Regions from separate parts of the Pseudoalteromonas sp. DSM 26666 genome, predicted to be linked through region 2. Evidence: riboswitches for the same ligand, from Rfam matches in the RefSeq annotation. Region 2 holds a riboswitch; the other holds the start of a gene.
What was found. Region 2 has a riboswitch for lysine ahead of lysC (lysine-sensitive aspartokinase 3). Riboswitches for the same ligand answer to the same signal wherever they lie in the genome.
Positions count from the first base shown of each region.

Region 1: another riboswitch for lysine. It lies ahead of dapA (4-hydroxy-tetrahydrodipicolinate synthase); the one in region 2 lies ahead of lysC (lysine-sensitive aspartokinase 3).

Region 1 is NZ_FPAR01000009.1:63,929-72,548, reverse strand. Features, by position in the region: gene BM380_RS15120 (OmpA family protein) at 1-903, opposite strand, end outside; gene BM380_RS15115 (protein adenylyltransferase SelO) at 1,225-2,634, opposite strand; gene BM380_RS15110 (DNA-3-methyladenine glycosylase I) at 2,643-3,341, opposite strand; lysine riboswitch at 3,529-3,708, shown strand; gene dapA (4-hydroxy-tetrahydrodipicolinate synthase) at 3,836-4,720, shown strand; gene BM380_RS15100 (2,3,4,5-tetrahydropyridine-2,6-dicarboxylate N-succinyltransferase) at 4,736-5,476, shown strand; gene BM380_RS15095 (PLP-dependent decarboxylase) at 5,476-6,681, shown strand; gene BM380_RS15090 (succinylglutamate desuccinylase/aspartoacylase family protein) at 6,687-7,808, shown strand; gene BM380_RS15085 (phospholipase A) at 7,986-8,620, shown strand, end outside.
Region 2 is NZ_FPAR01000001.1:191,926-200,545, forward strand. Features, by position in the region: gene BM380_RS00855 (hypothetical protein) at 1-695, opposite strand, end outside; gene nhaD (sodium:proton antiporter NhaD) at 892-2,139, shown strand; lysine riboswitch at 2,238-2,410, shown strand; gene lysC (lysine-sensitive aspartokinase 3) at 2,486-3,877, shown strand; gene BM380_RS00870 (4'-phosphopantetheinyl transferase family protein) at 3,854-4,612, opposite strand; gene BM380_RS00875 (sodium-dependent transporter) at 4,779-6,101, shown strand; gene BM380_RS00880 (2-hydroxyacid dehydrogenase) at 6,197-7,177, opposite strand; gene BM380_RS00885 (glutathione peroxidase) at 7,266-7,808, opposite strand; gene BM380_RS00890 (NAD(P)-dependent oxidoreductase) at 7,929-8,620, shown strand, end outside.

The DNA.
Region 1 (8,620 bases), on a different contig from region 2:
AGCTACTGCATCAGCACGTTTTTTAGATAACCATTTATTGTAAGACGCTTTACCTACTGCAGACGTATGACCTTCAAGAAGCACTGTTGTATCTGGGTACTCTTTTAAGAAAGTCGCTACTTCGTCAATATCATTTAAGTACTGCTGCGAAACTGAAGAATCATTGTTAGGAAATGTTACTAACAAGCTTACTGTTACTTCAGTATCTTCATAAAGTGTACAACCATCGCTACCAACAGCATCTGTCATAGGTGTATTGGCACATTTATCATCTACATCAGGGATGCTGTCTTTATCTGTATCAGCAAGTGCTACCGGCACAGGAACAATTTCTGGCTCTGGCTGTGGTGCAGGCTCAACCGGTGCTACTGGCGCCGATTTTTGACCAAAGAAGTAGTTTATACCTAATTTAGCGCCAACATCTGTGTAGCCTTTGTCTAAACCTTGGTAAACACTGGTTTCAGCATTAACAAAGAAGTTGTCTGTAACAAAGTGTCGGTAACCTACACCTGCGTTTACAAACGTGTTGTCATCAACAACATCAATATCTTTCAGACCAAATAAACCGTAGAAAGGACCGCCACCAAAGTGGTAAAGTGCATCGATACCGTAACGTTCGCCGTCAATATCGTTGCGGTTGTTCAATACTTTGTCGTGAGCATTAAAGTCTAGGTCTGCGTACTCTAAACGCGCACTCCAGTAATCATTAAAGCGGTAGCCTAATTCAGCACCCCAGCCTGTTGACTCATTAACGTCAAGGCCAGCTTGCTCACGCATGTTTTTCCACGAAGCATCGTAATAATCGCCGAATGCACCGATGTAAAAGCCTTCTTGCTCGGCTGCGAAAGTAGATGCGCTAGTTGCAGCTAACGCAATAGCCATTGTAAGTGATTTTAATTTCATTGTTTTCTTCCCATTTTAACAACTAAAAATGTAGCTAAGCATTGCTAGCTCTTCTAACTTACCTATACAGTAACTGAGTCTTTGTTAATCAATACTTAACGCAAATATATTTTTTTCAATATCTAGGATAATAAAACTAGCTCATAAAAAATGTCGATGAACACAGGCTAGCTCAAAAAGCAAACAATCGCTTTAAACCCCACACGATCACTGGCTTTTATGGAGTTATGGTATCACCCGTTCATAGTTTGCTCTATGAATGAACGTCGCTGGGGTAAAAAATGACCTTTTATATTCATTTTAAAATGCAATAAACCATACTTAAGTACCGCAAAAAGTACGATAATTCTTATCATCTTCGGGCGACGTTTGAAACTCTGTGGCCTGCACATGGTTTGTGTAAGGGCTCGCCATCACTTGGCTAAAACGACTGAGTAGCTCACTATCCCCATGCGTAGTGTACTGCGTAATAATATCTTCAATAATATGATTACGCGGAATCACACTTGGGTTTGCCTGTCGCATCATATTATAACTGTGCTCATTAGTTCGTGTTTGCCATTGCTGCGCCCATGATACGAGTGCTGATGGTATTTGCGCTTGTCCATTTAACGACTCAGTGAGTGCATTAAAAGTATTGGTATAATCAAGCTGGTGTTGTTTTAATAGCCCTAGTAACTCCCCCACCAGCTCATTATCTTTATCATCAGCTATTGTTAGCCCTAACTTTTGTGCCCACATAGCGCTAAATTGTTGGTTAAATTGCGTTGAAAAGCCCTCAATTAAAGGCGTCATCATTGCCACCGCTTGCTCGTCATCGTCACTGATCAGCGCTATTAGACTCTCTGCTAAGCGGGCACAGTTCCAACTTGCCATGTTTGGCTGATTACCAAACGCATAACGCCCTTGTTTATCAATAGAGCTAAACACGGTATCAAAATCAAACTGGTTCATCATGGCACATGGGCCGTAATCTATGGTTTCACCACTAATTAAGGTGTTATCGGTGTTCATAACTCCATGAATAAACCCCACCCTCATCCAACTTACGACTAATTTGACTTGGTTGGCGATCACTGCAGCTAAAAAATCTAAATAACGCTGAGCGCCAGTGCTGTTAATCTCGGGATAGTGTCTTTGAATGGCTAAGTCGGCTAAGTTTTTTAGGCTAGTAACGTCACCTTGAGTGGCTAAATATTGAAACGAGCCCACCCGAATATGACTGCTGGCGAGTCGGGTTACAATAGCACCTGGTTGAGGTGGGTTGCGATAAACGGTTTCGCCACTGCCAACCACGGCTAAACAACGCGTTGTTGGAATGCCAAGCGCGTGCATAGCTTCGCTCATTACGTACTCACGAATAGCTGGACCTAATGCACAGCGGCCATCGCCTCCGCGCGAAAATGGCGTAGCACCAGCGCCTTTTAATTGCAGATCCCAAAGCTGATTTTTATCATCGCTAATCGCACCGAGCAAATGTGCCCTACCATCCCCTAGTCGCGGTGAAAAGTGACCAAACTGATGACCAGAATATCCCAGTGCCACCGCAGAAATCGCTTGGGGTTCATTACCGCTAAATATATTTGCTCGAGAATCGGCACTCACCTGTATATTAAATTGCTTAGCTAGGGGCTCATTCCATAACAATAACTGTGGCGCTGTCACCTTGGCTGGATGATCGCTAATTGCAAACCCCTCACCAATGTCGGTATACCTTGGCACTAATTTCATGTTTAATCCTATTGTTTTTGGCTGATACCTACGCGATTGTCGCCTACACCATAAGCGACAATTAAGCTTAGCTCTTGCATGCTTAAGCCGCTTTGCTGCTGCAGTTCATTAAAGAATGCCTGCGCCGCACTTAGTGACTTTTTAGTTTGTAATCCGCCATCTATAATTTTATGGGCACGCAAATAGCTTTCTACGTCTCTTGAAAGTAAAAAAGTATCTTTTCCTAAGGCGCGCAGCGCATAAGGGCCGGTATTACCACCAAGCCTTGCACCATGCTTTTTTAAATACGCCCACAAGCCAATAATATCTTCACTTGGCCAGTTAGCAATAAACTCACTAAAGCTGCCGTATTGCTCTGCAACTTCGTGGATCATATACGCATTTTCAGTAATAGTTTTTACTTTTTTATAGTTGCGTACAATCCGCTCATCACTGGCTTTTTGCTCAAGCATATCCGGTGGCATCATCAATAGTTTTTCAACATTGAAATCCCAGAAAACCTCTCTAAATCCGGCCCACTTACTGTTGATCACCGACCAATAAAAACCACTTTGAAAAACTTTCCGAGTAAATTCTTCTAGCCAATCATCATCATTTAATGTGAGGAGTTGTTTGTTAGATAAAGGTTTTGCGAGTAACAACTTAAGCATTTTTTCAGAGCCCTTTCGCTCTACCGCTCGCTTATAAATATCACTAAATTTTTCCATCTGCTTAATACCTTACTTCGACAATAGTACTAGTGTACGAGAAAAGCAGCTAATACGTAATAACTGTCAATCAGGATGAATCTATCTATATTTAGTCACTTGACACCTAGACGGCTAAAGTGGTTTAATCGCCACACTTACCCTATTACATTGTATTTGCTGATTGATTTTTCAATAGCAAGTGCAAAGGGCTGGAAGAGGTGCGTTATTCAGGTAGCGTATGTTAGGAGCGCAAACTCCATTGAGCATACGTGAGGGGAATTAACGCCGAGAGGTAACACTTTTTTGTGAAAGGTTGCTTCGGGCGACTAGGTTGAATCCTAGCGACTGTCACCAATAACATATTTGGTGGAGAGCTTCTGGTCTTAGTATAATAAGGCCGTGCGCCCTGTTATATAAGCCCATTCGCTCTTCGAATTATAAATACATTCAAAGAGTCAGGCACCCTAAATACCCGCCAATAACTCGACGAATGCCCTATAAGTTCGTGAGAGATGATCAACAACTTCAATATTAACAATTTCCATTTATGGACTGCGCTGATCACCCCATTTGATCAAAATGGCCTAGTTGATTACGCAACCTTAGACACCTTGCTGGCCGAACAAGAAGCCGCTAACAATGGCATTTTACTGCTAGGTAGCACTGGCGAAGGGTTAGCCCTGACCCTAAAAGAGCAGCAAGCCATCGTAGAGCATGTTTGCCAATTACAGCCGAGCGTCCCGCTTATGGTCGCAGTCGGTGGTAGTAACTTAAAGCAGCAGCTTGAATGGGTTAACTACTGCAACCAACTGCCTATTCATGGTTTTTTACTTGGCTCGCCTTTGTACGCCAAACCCGGTGCAGTGGGGCAAACCCATTGGTTTGAAAGCCTGCTCAATGCCAGTTCTCATCCTTGTATGCTTTATAACGTACCAGGACGTAGTGCGGTTAGCATTCCCATTGCAACCATTGAAAACCTCAAACAACATAAAAATTTATGGGCACTCAAAGAAGCCAGTGGCTGTATTTCTCAATTTGAAGCCTATCGACAAGCAGCGCCTGATTTAGCTATTTTTAGTGGTGACGATGCCCTCATGCCTTATTTTGCCCAAGCGGGCGCTAAAGGGTTGGTCTCAGTTGCGGCTAATGCATGGCCAGTACAAACCCATGAATTTGTAAAGCGCAGTTTAAGCGGCCAACACCCTAATCTTTTTGTCCAGTGGTCTAGTGCTATCAATAGCTTATTCTCAGTAGCCAACCCTATCCCAGTCAAAGTGTTAATGCATTTACAAGGGCGTATTGGCAGTCCGTATTTACGCCCACCTTTAACACACCTTGAGCTGACACACACAGATGACATTTCATCGGCAAACAACACCATTTTATCTTGGCATTAAATACAGGTTTTTATAATGAACTGGTTAGAACTATTAAATAATTTAGAAACGGGCGCGGTTCGCGCAGCAACACAAGGCGAAAACGGCCAATGGCACGCTAACGTAGAAGTAAAGCAAGGCATTTTAGAAGCCTTTAAAAACGGCACTAACATGGAGTTTCCTGGTGGCTTTGTAGATAAACATAATCTAGCGCCGCAATGCTTTGAAGCCACAGCAGGCGTTCGCATGGTGCCAGGTGGTTCAAGTGTGCGCCGTGGTGCACATGTTGCCAAAGGCACTATTATTATGCCACCTGCGTACGTAAATATTGGCGCCTTTATTGACGAGGGGACTATGGTAGATAGCCACGCATTGGTTGGCTCATGTGCGCAAGTGGGTAAAAATGTTCATTTGAGCGCCGCGGTACAATTAGGCGGGGTACTTGAGCCCATTGGCGCAAGCCCTGTGGTCATAGAAGACGATGCATTCATTGGTGCAGGCTGTGTGATTGTTGAAGGCGTGGTAGTTAAAAAAGGCGCGGTACTTGCCCCAGGTGTTCGCTTATCTGCAACCATCCCTGTTTATGACTGCGTAAATGAGCGCCAGCTTGATAAAGGCGAAGCAATCCCTGAATACGCGATTGTGATCCCGGGCTCTCGCCCTGCGTCAAACGATTGGGCGCATGAGCAAGGCTTAAGCATGTCGTGTGCGTTAATTGTTAAATACCGTGACGAGCAAAGTGACGCGTCATTATTGCTTGAAGAGGTTTTACGTTAATGACCTTTTTGAGCACGCCCGTTAAAAGCGCTATTGATAAGCTATCAACTGAGCTTGATACGCCCTTTTTTGTTTATGATCTTGATTCACTAAACACACATTTAACGCGTTTAGTAGCACAAACCGAGGTAAAACTCTGGTATGCAGTTAAAGCGAACCCGTTATCTAGCGTGATCCAACGCTTAAATAACGCTGGTTTTAACTTTGATGTCGCCAGTAAAGGCGAGCTTGAGCAAGTCCTTGCTCAAGGAATTAACAGTGAACGCGTGCTCAACACGGGGCCTGCAAAAAGCCCTAAACAAATTAAGCACTTTATTGCGCGTGGCGTGCGTACCTTTGTGGCCGAAAGTCTCAATCAGGTACGTTGGCTCAACGAACAAGCGATTGCTCAGCAGTGCCAGTTGCAGGTTTTGCTGCGTGTTCAATTACGCTGGCCCGAGGGTGATAAAAACCCGCTAGGGGGCGATAGTCTTACTCCATTTGGCTTAGGGTGCGACGAGTGGCAGGCGCTAAATACCAGTGACTACTGTGCACTTAATTTTGACGGTCTGCATATTTTTCAGTGGGGCAACATGCTTAGCAGCGACAAACTCGCTGAGCTGTGGACACAAATGATTACGCCGTTAAGGCAACTTGCTGAGGATTTAAATATTAACCTCAAGGTGCTGGATTTAGGTGGTGGTTTAGGTATTCCCTATACGCTTGATACGCCCACTCTAAGTTGGGATGCACTCATAGAGGCGCTTGCAAAAATTAAATGCGATGCGGGGGTTACTGAGCTATGGATGGAACTAGGTCGCTACGCTGTAGGCGAATGCGGCCACTACGCCACACCTGTTGTTGAGCGCAAACTAAATTACGGCCAACAACAGGTGATTATGAGCGGCGGCATTAATCATTTATTGCGCCCTGCGGTCACCAGTCAAGATTTCCCTGCGCGTTTATTACGAGATTCAAATGCAGAAAATCAAGCAATGAGCCTATACGGCCCCTTATGTACTGCACTTGATTGCTTAGGAGAGCACCAATTACCCAGTGATTTAAATGAGCAAGACTGGCTAGTATTTAGTCAATGCGGTGCCTATGGTTTTACCGAAAGTATGCCGTACTTTTTATGTCATGAACTGGCCGGTGAATATGTTATACACAATGGCGTATTGAGTTGCGTGCGACAAGCAGAAGATGCAAGCCACTACTTGAGGTAAAAAAGATGAATAACACCACAGCTATTAGCCAAGAAAACATCGTGGTTGGCGAAGTCGCAAACGGACTACCACTGACTATTCCTGTGTATCGTTTAAAAGGCGATGGCACCGGCCCAAGTGTGTATGTACAAGCAAATATGCATGGCGCAGAAGTGCAAGGCAACGCGGTAATTTACCAATTACTTGAGCAACTAAAAACACTTAATTTAAAAGGTGATATTACCTTAGTTCCTTACGCTAACCCCATTGGCTGTAATCAAAAATCGGGGGAATTTACTCTTGGCCGATTCGATCCCATTACGGGGACTAATTGGAATCGCATGTATCACTGCAATAATAAACTTGCGACCCAGTTTGCACAGCAGTTCAGCGATGCCGATGATAAGATTCTGAAAACAGCCTTTAAAGCCGCGTTAATTAATGACGTTGAGCAACAACTCAACGGCCCTGATTATCGTTTAACAACGGGGAAACGGATTGCGCTAAACTTACAAAAATTGGCGCATCAAGCAGATATAGTTTTAGATTTACACACCGGCCCTATTTCTAGTCAGCACTTATATTGCCCTGAGTATGCGACCGATAGCGCGCGTTACTTTAATATTCCCCATGTGCTGGTTATTCCTAATGCCTTTGATGGCGCAATGGATGAAGCAAGCTTTTGTCCATGGTGGCAGCTTAGTGAGCAACTTGCTCAGCAAGGGCGTGAATTTAACGTGCAAGTTGAAGCCTTTACGGTAGAGCTTGGCAGCCAAGAAAAAATCGATTTAAGCGCGGCACTAGACGATGCCAATAGTATTTTAAGTTATTTAAATCATAAGCAAGTATTTGTTGATGCCCCCTACAAGCCAAAATTGATGACAAGATATGGCTGCCAACTAAATGATTATATTGCTTATTACGCCCCCATGGGTGGCATGGTCGAATACCTAGCACCTCTTGGCGGGCATGTTAAAGCTGGAGAACCCATTGCTAAAATACTGCGAATGGAGCGCTATTTAAGCGAACAACCGCTGCAAACTCTAAGCTTTGATCTCGATGCAATTGCGATATTGCATTTTGCCTCAGCGAGTGTGAATCAAGGTACCGAGCTGTATAAATTTTTTACTAACGTCTTTGAGCTTTAGCTCACCCCTTCTCATTGCGTGAGAGTTAGCTAGTAAATAACTAGTTACACAGTAAAAGCGACTTAGGTCGCTTTTCTTTTTAAAGTATTAAAGTTCAGGACAAATTCACCATTTATGTGTTAAAAAGGCGCTATAATTAGCAAAATACTGACTTCCCTCACTTACAAAGGAATTATAATGAGTTGGCGCCATTGGATACTACTTTCTACATTACTTAGCACAACCGTTGTTGCTGAAGAAACAGCGAATAACGAGCAAAACAATGAACTTGAGCTGGTTAAACAATGTATTTTAAATGAAGTGATCGGTGGAGACGGTAAACAAACGCTCGATCAATTACGTAAAAAGTGTTCTGCCGTTGAAGAAAGCAAGCAGCTAACGGCTATCGACAAACGCCAAGCCCGTGAAGCGGTTGGTAAAAAAAATCGTAATGTAATTACCCCGCATAAACGTAATTATATTTTACCTGTTTCTTATATGTCGAACCCAAACACTCGCCCGTTTGATGGATTTGCAGAGTTAACCGATAAAAAAGATGGCGACCCACTTGATAACCTAGAAGCTAAATATCAGCTATCAATTAAAGTGCCTTTGTATGATGAGTTTACTGACTCAGACCAGGCGATATTTTTTGGCTTTACTTTGCAGTCATACTGGCAAGTATATAACGACGATATTTCTTCCCCTTTTCGTGAAACCAACTACGAGCCAGAAGTATTTTGGATTAATTACTTAGACCCTGAAAACGTTTTATGGGGCGATGAAATGGCAATAGCCATTGGTATTTCGCACCAATCTAATGGTCGTAGTCA
Region 2 (8,620 bases):
AGAATGCGGGTACGCAATTGTTCAAGCATGCGTTTATCGTTGTACGCTTTGCCTGAACGTTCAATATGTTCTATTTGGGTGCTAATTTGTTGCTCAATAAGGGTAAAGCAGGCATGAAAGTCGCCTCTAATATCCACCATTTCCAGCATGGGTTCTATATATTCATCAAACGCTTCTATCACGGCTTTATAGCGTTTTTGTAGCGACTGCACCGCATTGTTAGATTTGGCTTGCTCAACAATATTTAAAATAGCGTTTTCGTTGTGTAAAAACAGTTTGATTATTTTACGCACCCGATCATCCATAATACGGCTAAAGCGGCGTAAATCATCAAAATCTTCCATTTCACCGGCATTAGATAGCCGATTACCTAAACGGGCCAAATCATCAACCAAGACACTAATTTCTTGTGCTAAGCCTAAATGTTCTTCTTGCAGTAAAAAGGTGGCAAAGTCGGCAATGGCGCGGTTAATTTCCAGTTGTGACGATTTAGCCAGCGGAATAATAATTTCTTGATTTAATAACCGGTTGGTTTCTTTATAAATACGCTCATTATTCCACGTGGGTTGCTTTTGCTTAATGGCATTTTGAAGATCTTTAATACTAAAGTCGGCCATTTTAAAGCGCTTAAATAATAGCTCTAATACACCCCAGTGTTCATTTAGGGTATTAAGTAGCTTTTTAGCTGGGATCATAAGGCGTTGCAACTTCCTAGTATTCGTTATTTTATATTTCTCGAACTTATATGGTATTCGTTTTTGCGACGATTTAATAATAGTTTTTACACCCGCTTAGTGATAGTATCCGCGCCGAATATAGGCACATAGAGTTTGTGGGTATATTTTTTACATGGTTTCAATTTTTACTTAACCCCGAAGGTTGTTTAATATCATGGTTTCCTCGATTATCCTGACGCTGATAGCGATTGCATTTTTGCTTATCGTTATTGAGGATGTGATCCACGTAAACAAAGCAAAAACGACATTATTTTTTGGTACACTTTGTTGGATTATCTCCTTTATTTTTCCTCTTAATGGGCAAAGCCCCGAAACGATTCAAACCCTCCTAGACCACAATATTTTAGAAATTGCTTCTTTATGGCTGTTTTTAATGGCCGCAATGACCTTTGTCGCCTATTTAAACTCTAAAGGACTTATCGAAAATGTTGTGAACCGGATTATGCCAACCAGCATTAGTGAGCGTAAGCTGATGTTTTTGGTGGGGTGTTTTGCGTTTTTATTTTCATCTATTTCCGACAACGTTACGGCCACGCTAATATCACTGGCAGTGATTATGTCATTAAAGCTTGAAGCCAAAAAACTAGTTAAGTACGCCACGCTTATTGTATTTGCTGTAAACTCCGGTGGTGTATCACTTATCACGGGTGATGTAACCACACTTATGATTTTCCTTGATGGTAAAGTAACAATTAGCAATTTATTACTGTTAATTGTGCCTGCGTTATTAAGTGTATTATTACTGGCTACTTTGTTATCAATTGGCATGAATAAGCAACTCGAGTTTAAAAAAACTAAATTTAAACGTATTGAAAAAACCGACATAACCATTGCGGTTATTTTCTTTACTACGGTTATTGCTACGCTTACATTGAGTGTTTTATACAGTGTACCGCCTCTGCTTACTTTTTTATTGGGTTTATCTATTATGTTTTTAGTCGCGCAATTTTTAATGCGCAAAAAAGACATCAACAAAGATATGATCGATTTTATACGCGACATAGAGTACGACACCTTATTGTTTTTCGTGGGTGTGTTACTGCTTGTTGGTGCGTTAAAAGAAGTTGGGGTACTGAGCCAATTTACTAATTTGTATACGGTAATGGCGCCAGAGTACGCAAACTACTTAATGGGTATTTTATCCGCAGGTGTTGATAATGTGCCACTAACGGCAGCGTTATTAAAAGCCGACATTGTAATGAGTCAACAGCATTGGTTGTCGTTTACGTATGCAACCGGTGTAGGTGGCTCTATGCTAATCATTGGCTCGGCGGCCGGTATTATAGCCATGAGTAAGGTAAAAGAGCTGACGTTTGCAAGTTACCTTCGCTTATCGCTGTATTTATTACTGTGTTACACCTTTGGTTATGCGGGCTCTTACTTAATGGGTAGTTTTATTTGATTTTATAGTAAAACGACTTGACAGCTAGACGTCTAAACGATAACTTTCAAAGCCGCACTCTTAGTGCGGTTTTGTTTTATTAGCCACAGGTTAATAATACATTCAGAAGAGGTGCGATACTTAGGTACTTAATGTGAGGCAACGACAGCCTGCGACCATTAAGGAGGGAAGTACTCGCCGAGGAAAATAATGGGTCGTTACCATTGTTTTTCGGTTTATGGGGCTGAATCCTCAAAACTGTCACCAATTTAGGTGGAGAGCTTCTGGCAGTAGATTTTTCTTATCTTTATTTCCTGCCAAGTTCTTCTTGTTTTATTGCGGTTTGGATGCCGCGAAAGGAGACGAAATGACTACCCAATCAGTGCCACAAAGTTCACAGTGCACAAAATCAGATTACATTGTTGCCAAATTTGGTGGCACCAGCGTTGCTAACTTTGAGGCGATGAGCCGTTGTAGCGAAATTATCGTAAACGATAAAAATGTACGTATTGTTGCAGTAAGCGCCAGTGCCGGAGTGACCAATCATTTAGTGGAGCTTTGCAAAGCGGGTATTGAAGCCACTAAACGCCAACAGCATATTGATGGTGTTCTTGCGATTCAGCAGGCTATTTTAAATGACCTGTCGTTAGATGAGGATTTAGCCCTTGGGTTTAATCAAACGCTAGATGCATTTCAAACGTTGGCGGCACAAACACTCAATACTGAGCAGCAGTTCGATGAGCTACTTAGCTTTGGCGAGCGTTTATCGTCGTACTTATTTACCCAAGTACTAAGATTAAAGGGTTTAAATGCCACTCGTTTTGATGTGCGCCAGGTGCTTAAAACCGATAGCCAATTTGGTAAAGCAACACCAAATGTGGCCGCCACAGCGCAAGCCGCTCAAACACATTTAATTCCGCTGCTTGATGATAGCGTTATTGTGACCCAAGGGTTTATTGGTAGCGATGCAAACAATTTAACGACCACGCTCGGTCGAGGCGGCTCAGATTATAGCGCTGCACTGCTTGCTGAGGCTATTAACGCTAAAAGTGTGCATATTTGGACTGACGTAGTGGGTATTTTTAGCACCGATCCTCGTTTGTGTGTAAAAGCCACTCCTATTGCGCGTTTAAGTTTTGATGAAGCCGCAGAAATGGCGACCTTTGGCGCTAAAGTGCTGCACCCAGCTACAATTTTGCCTGCCAGTCGCAGCCATATTAATGTGTTTGTTGGCTCAAGCACAGAGCCAGAACTTGGCGGTACGTGGATTGAACGTGAAAAATCGCAGTTACCTGGTATTCGTGCGGTCACGCAGCGTAAAAACCAAATACTACTGACCTTAAAAAGCCCTGAAATGTTATTAGCGAGTGGTTTTTTAGCACGTATCTTTACTATTTTAAGTGAATGTAATATTTCGGTAGACTTGGTTACCACCTCTGAAATTAGTGTAGCAATTACCCTTGATAATGCGCCTAATGCATCGCGCCCAGAGCTAGATCAAGAGTGCTTGGATAAACTCGCTGAATTTTGCCATGTATCGGTTGAAAACAATTTAACGCTGGTAGCGTTAATTGGCTCTGAAATTGTTTTGCGCCAACATGAAATGAATTTAATGAAAGTATTAAGTGACTTTAATATTAGACTCATTTGCCATGGTGCAAGTAAACATAACTTGTGCTTTTTAGTTGAGCAAAGCGAGTCTGATGCAGTGGTTCAAGCGATTCATAGTCGATTACTAGAAAGTGATTGCGCTGCGTAAATCGTTAATAGTCATTATTGAGCACCGCCAGTCGGTGCTTTTTTTTGCCACAACGCTAATATCAAATATGTCGTTATGTGCTCCAACCACGGTATTGCTACAAGCTGTAAGCTGAGTGTTATTAAGTTCGTTAAACACATTAGGGCTTAATAATTGAGCAATGGGGCGGCTGGTGGCTTTAGCCAGCGCTTCTTTTAATGTCCAAATCCTAAAAAAATGATGTGCTTGAGTTGTTATGTTATCTGTATCGGTTATTAAACTCACTTCGGCTGGGTGGTAAAAGTGTTTAGCGAGTTTATTAAAAGGGCGCTTTAAACTAATTTTTTCAATATCAAAGCCAAATTGAGTTGATGCTACATTTAACGCTGCACCTACAAAACCATGAGAATGCGAAATACAGCAACTGATCACGCCTGTTGTATTTTTAATATGTAATTCTAATTTACTGTTATCGGGGTTAAATTCAGAACTAATATCACACAGCTTTAATGATGCATAAGAAGAACAAGCGGTTTTTACTAGGTATTTAAGCACTAAACGTGTGGCTAAATATTCTTGTTTAGCCTGTGGATTTTTACGCCGATTAATAACATTGAGCTCAAAAGGGCTTAAATAGTGGGGTAAATCAAATTCATCCACATTGAGGGTGGTTGCGTTAAGCAACGCAATGCAATGGCTGTTATTTGCTAAAGCGGGCGTGGCTTTTAGCTGGTTTTCAAAGTAAGTTACACTCATCATTGCTCATTATAAATGACGACCGATTACATATTTATTACCCAAAGCTGGATAGTTTGTGAGCGGTTGTTAGTTGTTGTGAGCGCTAAGTACATTTTTATTACTCAGTGGCTCTTAAATATGGTTTAATTCGCATTCGTTAAAATAATAACAGATTTGTAGGTGTATGGCACAAGTGCGTGATGGTTTTCAAAGTCGACTAGGTTTTGTATTGGCAGCAGCCGGTGCAGCGGTAGGTTTAGGTAATATATGGGGTTTTCCTACGCAGGCTGCTAATCATGGTGGCGGCGCATTTTTACTGGTTTACTTTATCGTTATTTTTTTGCTGGCGTTACCTGCTTTGTACACCGAGCTGTATTTAGGTTACAAAGCACAAGCTAATCCTGTTAAAGCGCTAAGCCAAGCATGGCAAGATCACGCCCCTAAAGTGGGAGCCGCAGCAGGCTATATTGGCCTTGCCGGTGCCATCGTTATGTTAAGTTTTTACTCTATTGTGGCCGGTTGGATGCTTTCCTACGCTATAGAGCCTATAAGTAGCTTTTTTGGCTTGCATAGCTTGAGTGAGTTTTTACATAGCGACTCTATGTTACGTAATTTTATTTTTACGCCGCTTATGCTTATTTTAACCGCCAGTATTATTTTAAAAGGGGTGAAGTCGGGAATAGAAACCTGGTCACGCCGTTTAATGCCGCTTTTACTTGTTCTTCTTATTGGGCTTATTATTTATATTGCAACGTTAGATGGCGCAAGCGAAGGGTTTGCTGCCTATTTAGTGCCTGACTTTAGCAAAATACTCGACCCTGATTTAATTATTGCCGCAATGGGGCAAGCGTTCTTTTCGTTGTCGCTTGGGGTAGGCTGTATGATGATTTACGGCTCGTACTTAAAACCCGGAGCTAACTTACCAAAATTAACCGCAAGTGTTGCGCTACTTGATACCAGCGTGGCGTTTTTGGCGGGCTTATTAATAATTCCGGCTATTTATGTTGCCCAGTACAATGGCGTTGAAGTCTTTAGTAACGGTAAACTAATTGGTGAGGGGCAACTTATTTTTGCCATATTACCTGAGCTATTTGGCACTATGGGTGAAATTGGTTTATTGGTTGGCTTATTATTTTTTGTTTTGATGTCGATAGCTTCAGTTACCTCAACTATTTCGTCAACTGAGATCCCTGTGGCATTTTTGGTTGAAAACCACAGTGTAGATAGAACCAAAGCAACATGGGCCGTTAGCGCCATTGTATTTGTTTGTGCCAGTACTATTATTGTTAATTTTGATTGGCTATTTGGTTTGGTTATTATGGTATTTACTCAATACCAACTTCCGTTGATGGGGCTTTTTTACTTTATAACGGTAGGCTGGCTATGGCAACGTGGTAATAAACTGCACAAGGCAAGTAGTGGGCCGCACTATTGGTTTGCTCAGTACATTCGTTTTGTCTGCCCAGTGCTAATGACCTTAGTATTTGCAAATGTAGCGTTTGGTTAAAAACTTTTAAACGCGAATTTAAAAATGCAGTTTTAAAAAGCGAACTATTGGGAGTCATCCGAAAGTTCGCTTTTTACAGTTTAAATGACTTGGTATTACAATACTTGATTGGTTAGCGTTTGCCCTTGAGCAAGCTCGTTTGCATTTTGTAATGTTATATTAGCGATTTCGGTTAGAGCTTCTTGAGTAAAAAAGCCTTGATGCCCTGTTATTAACACATTTCTAAAACTCACTAAACGAGAGAATATATCGTCTTGATTTATTTCGTCACTGTGGTTTTTAAAAAACAGCTCTGATTCTTGTTCGTACACATCAAGCCCTAAATACCCCAGTTTTTGTGATTTAAGTGCTTTAATACAGGCTTGGCTGTTTACCAGCGCACCGCGAGAAGTATTAATGAGCATGACGCCGGTTTTCATTTTATTAAATGCAGCGTCATCGATTAAATGATGCGTATCTTCGCTCAGCGGGCAGTGCAGTGAAATTATATCGCTTTGGGCAAGTAGGGTATTTAAATCGGTAATAGTGTAATTGCCTGGTTTTGCAAAAGGGTCGCACACTAAAACGTTAGCGCCAAAACCATTTAAAATGTTACACAGTGCCAAGCCTATTTTACCGCAGCCTATAATCCCTATGGTCTTGTTATGTAAGTTAAACCCAAGTAAGCCATTTAAATCAAAGTTGTCTTCGCGTACTCGGTTATAAGCTTTGTGTGTTTTACGGCTGAGGGTAAGCATAAGAGCAACACAATGCTCAGCTACTGCCTCAGGGCTGTAGGCGGGTACGCGTAATACGCTTAGGTTATGCTGTTTGGCAATGGGCAAATCAACGTTATTAAACCCCGCACAGCGTAATAAAATAGCGCTAACACCCAATGTGGCAAGTTGCTCAATCACTGCTTTATCTACTTTATCGTTTACAAATACGCACACAGCGTCAAAGTTTTTAGCTAATATTGCCGTCTGCGCCGATAAACTTTGCTCAAAATAAGTAATAGTGATGTTAGAAAAGCCATTTAAACTTTGCTCAAAAAAAGGTCGCTCATATTTCTGAGCACTAAAAAAAGCAATATCCATTAACTAGCTCCAAGTAATCAATTATTTTATTACCATAAACTATTCTTACTATAGATGCTTCACTCTTGTTGTTTTAATTACGACAGGATTATTTTAATACAGCCGAACGGACTCCTAAACGAGCGGTCGTCGGTTTTATAACGGGCACTGATTCTAAGCAGCTTGTTATTACATTATGTAATGACTCCGGTTTAGTTCGCGGTGCATAGCGAGCAACCAGCTGCCCTTGTGCATTAACTAAAAACTTAGTGAAGTTCCATTTTATTGCTCGGTTTTGTGCAATACCTCGTGTATGAGACTTTAAATAACTAAACAGTGGATGCGTATCTGGGCCATTTACCATGACCTTATTAAACACCTCAAAATTAATTGAAAAATGTTTTTGATAATAGTCTTTAATGGCCATTCCCTCTAATGGCTCATTTTTATCAAATTGATTACACGGAAAGGCTAAAATAGTAAACCCATCGTTTTTGTATTGTTGATATAGCTTTTCTAGCGCGCATAATTGCGCAGAAAAATGACATTTACTGGCGGTATTAACAATAAGAACCGTTTTTCCTTTTAGCTGACTCAAAGAAAAATCATCGTTATTACAAAGTGGTGCGTTAAATTGATAAATACTATCCATAGATTACCTACCTAATTTCCGTATGAGGGAAATTTTAAAAGACTTTCATTCGCTTTTTTAGCGGCCGATTGACATAATCGAGCTTATGTTTCTAAGTTATCAGTTAAATAGGTCATTTTTATGTCAGTAAAAATTGCATTTATAGGTTTAGGCGTAATGGGTTACCCAATGGCAGGGCATCTAGCAAAAGCGGGGCGCAGCGTATGTGTTTATAACCGCACAGCAGCTAAAGCACAAAAATGGGTTGAAGATTTTAACGGCAGTTTTGCACCTACCCCGCGTGAAGCTGCAAGTGGTGCCGATATGGTATTTATGTGTGTTGGGAATGACGACGACTTACGGTCAGTGGTATACGGCGATGATGGTGTTTTAGCTGGTATGGACAAAAACACGATTTTAATCGATCACACAACTACTTCTGCTGAGGTAGCGCGTGAAGTTGCGGCAAAAGCGGCTTTACAGCATATCGACTTTATTGATGCGCCAGTATCGGGCGGTCAAGCAGGTGCTGAAAACGGGGTATTAACCGTAATGGCTGGTGGCAACGAAGCGGTATTTGCTAAAGCACAACCTATCATGGCGGCGTTTAGCCGTTTTAGCCAGTTATTAGGGGAAGTTGGATCTGGACAATTATGTAAAATGGTCAACCAAATTTGTATTGCTGGTGTGGTACAAGGCTTAGCTGAGGGCTTACATTTTGCTAAACAAGCAGGGCTTGATGGCGAAAAAGTAATAGAAACCATTTCTAAAGGCGCAGCTGGTTCGTGGCAAATGGAAAACCGCTACAAAACAATGTGGGCAGGCGAGTACGA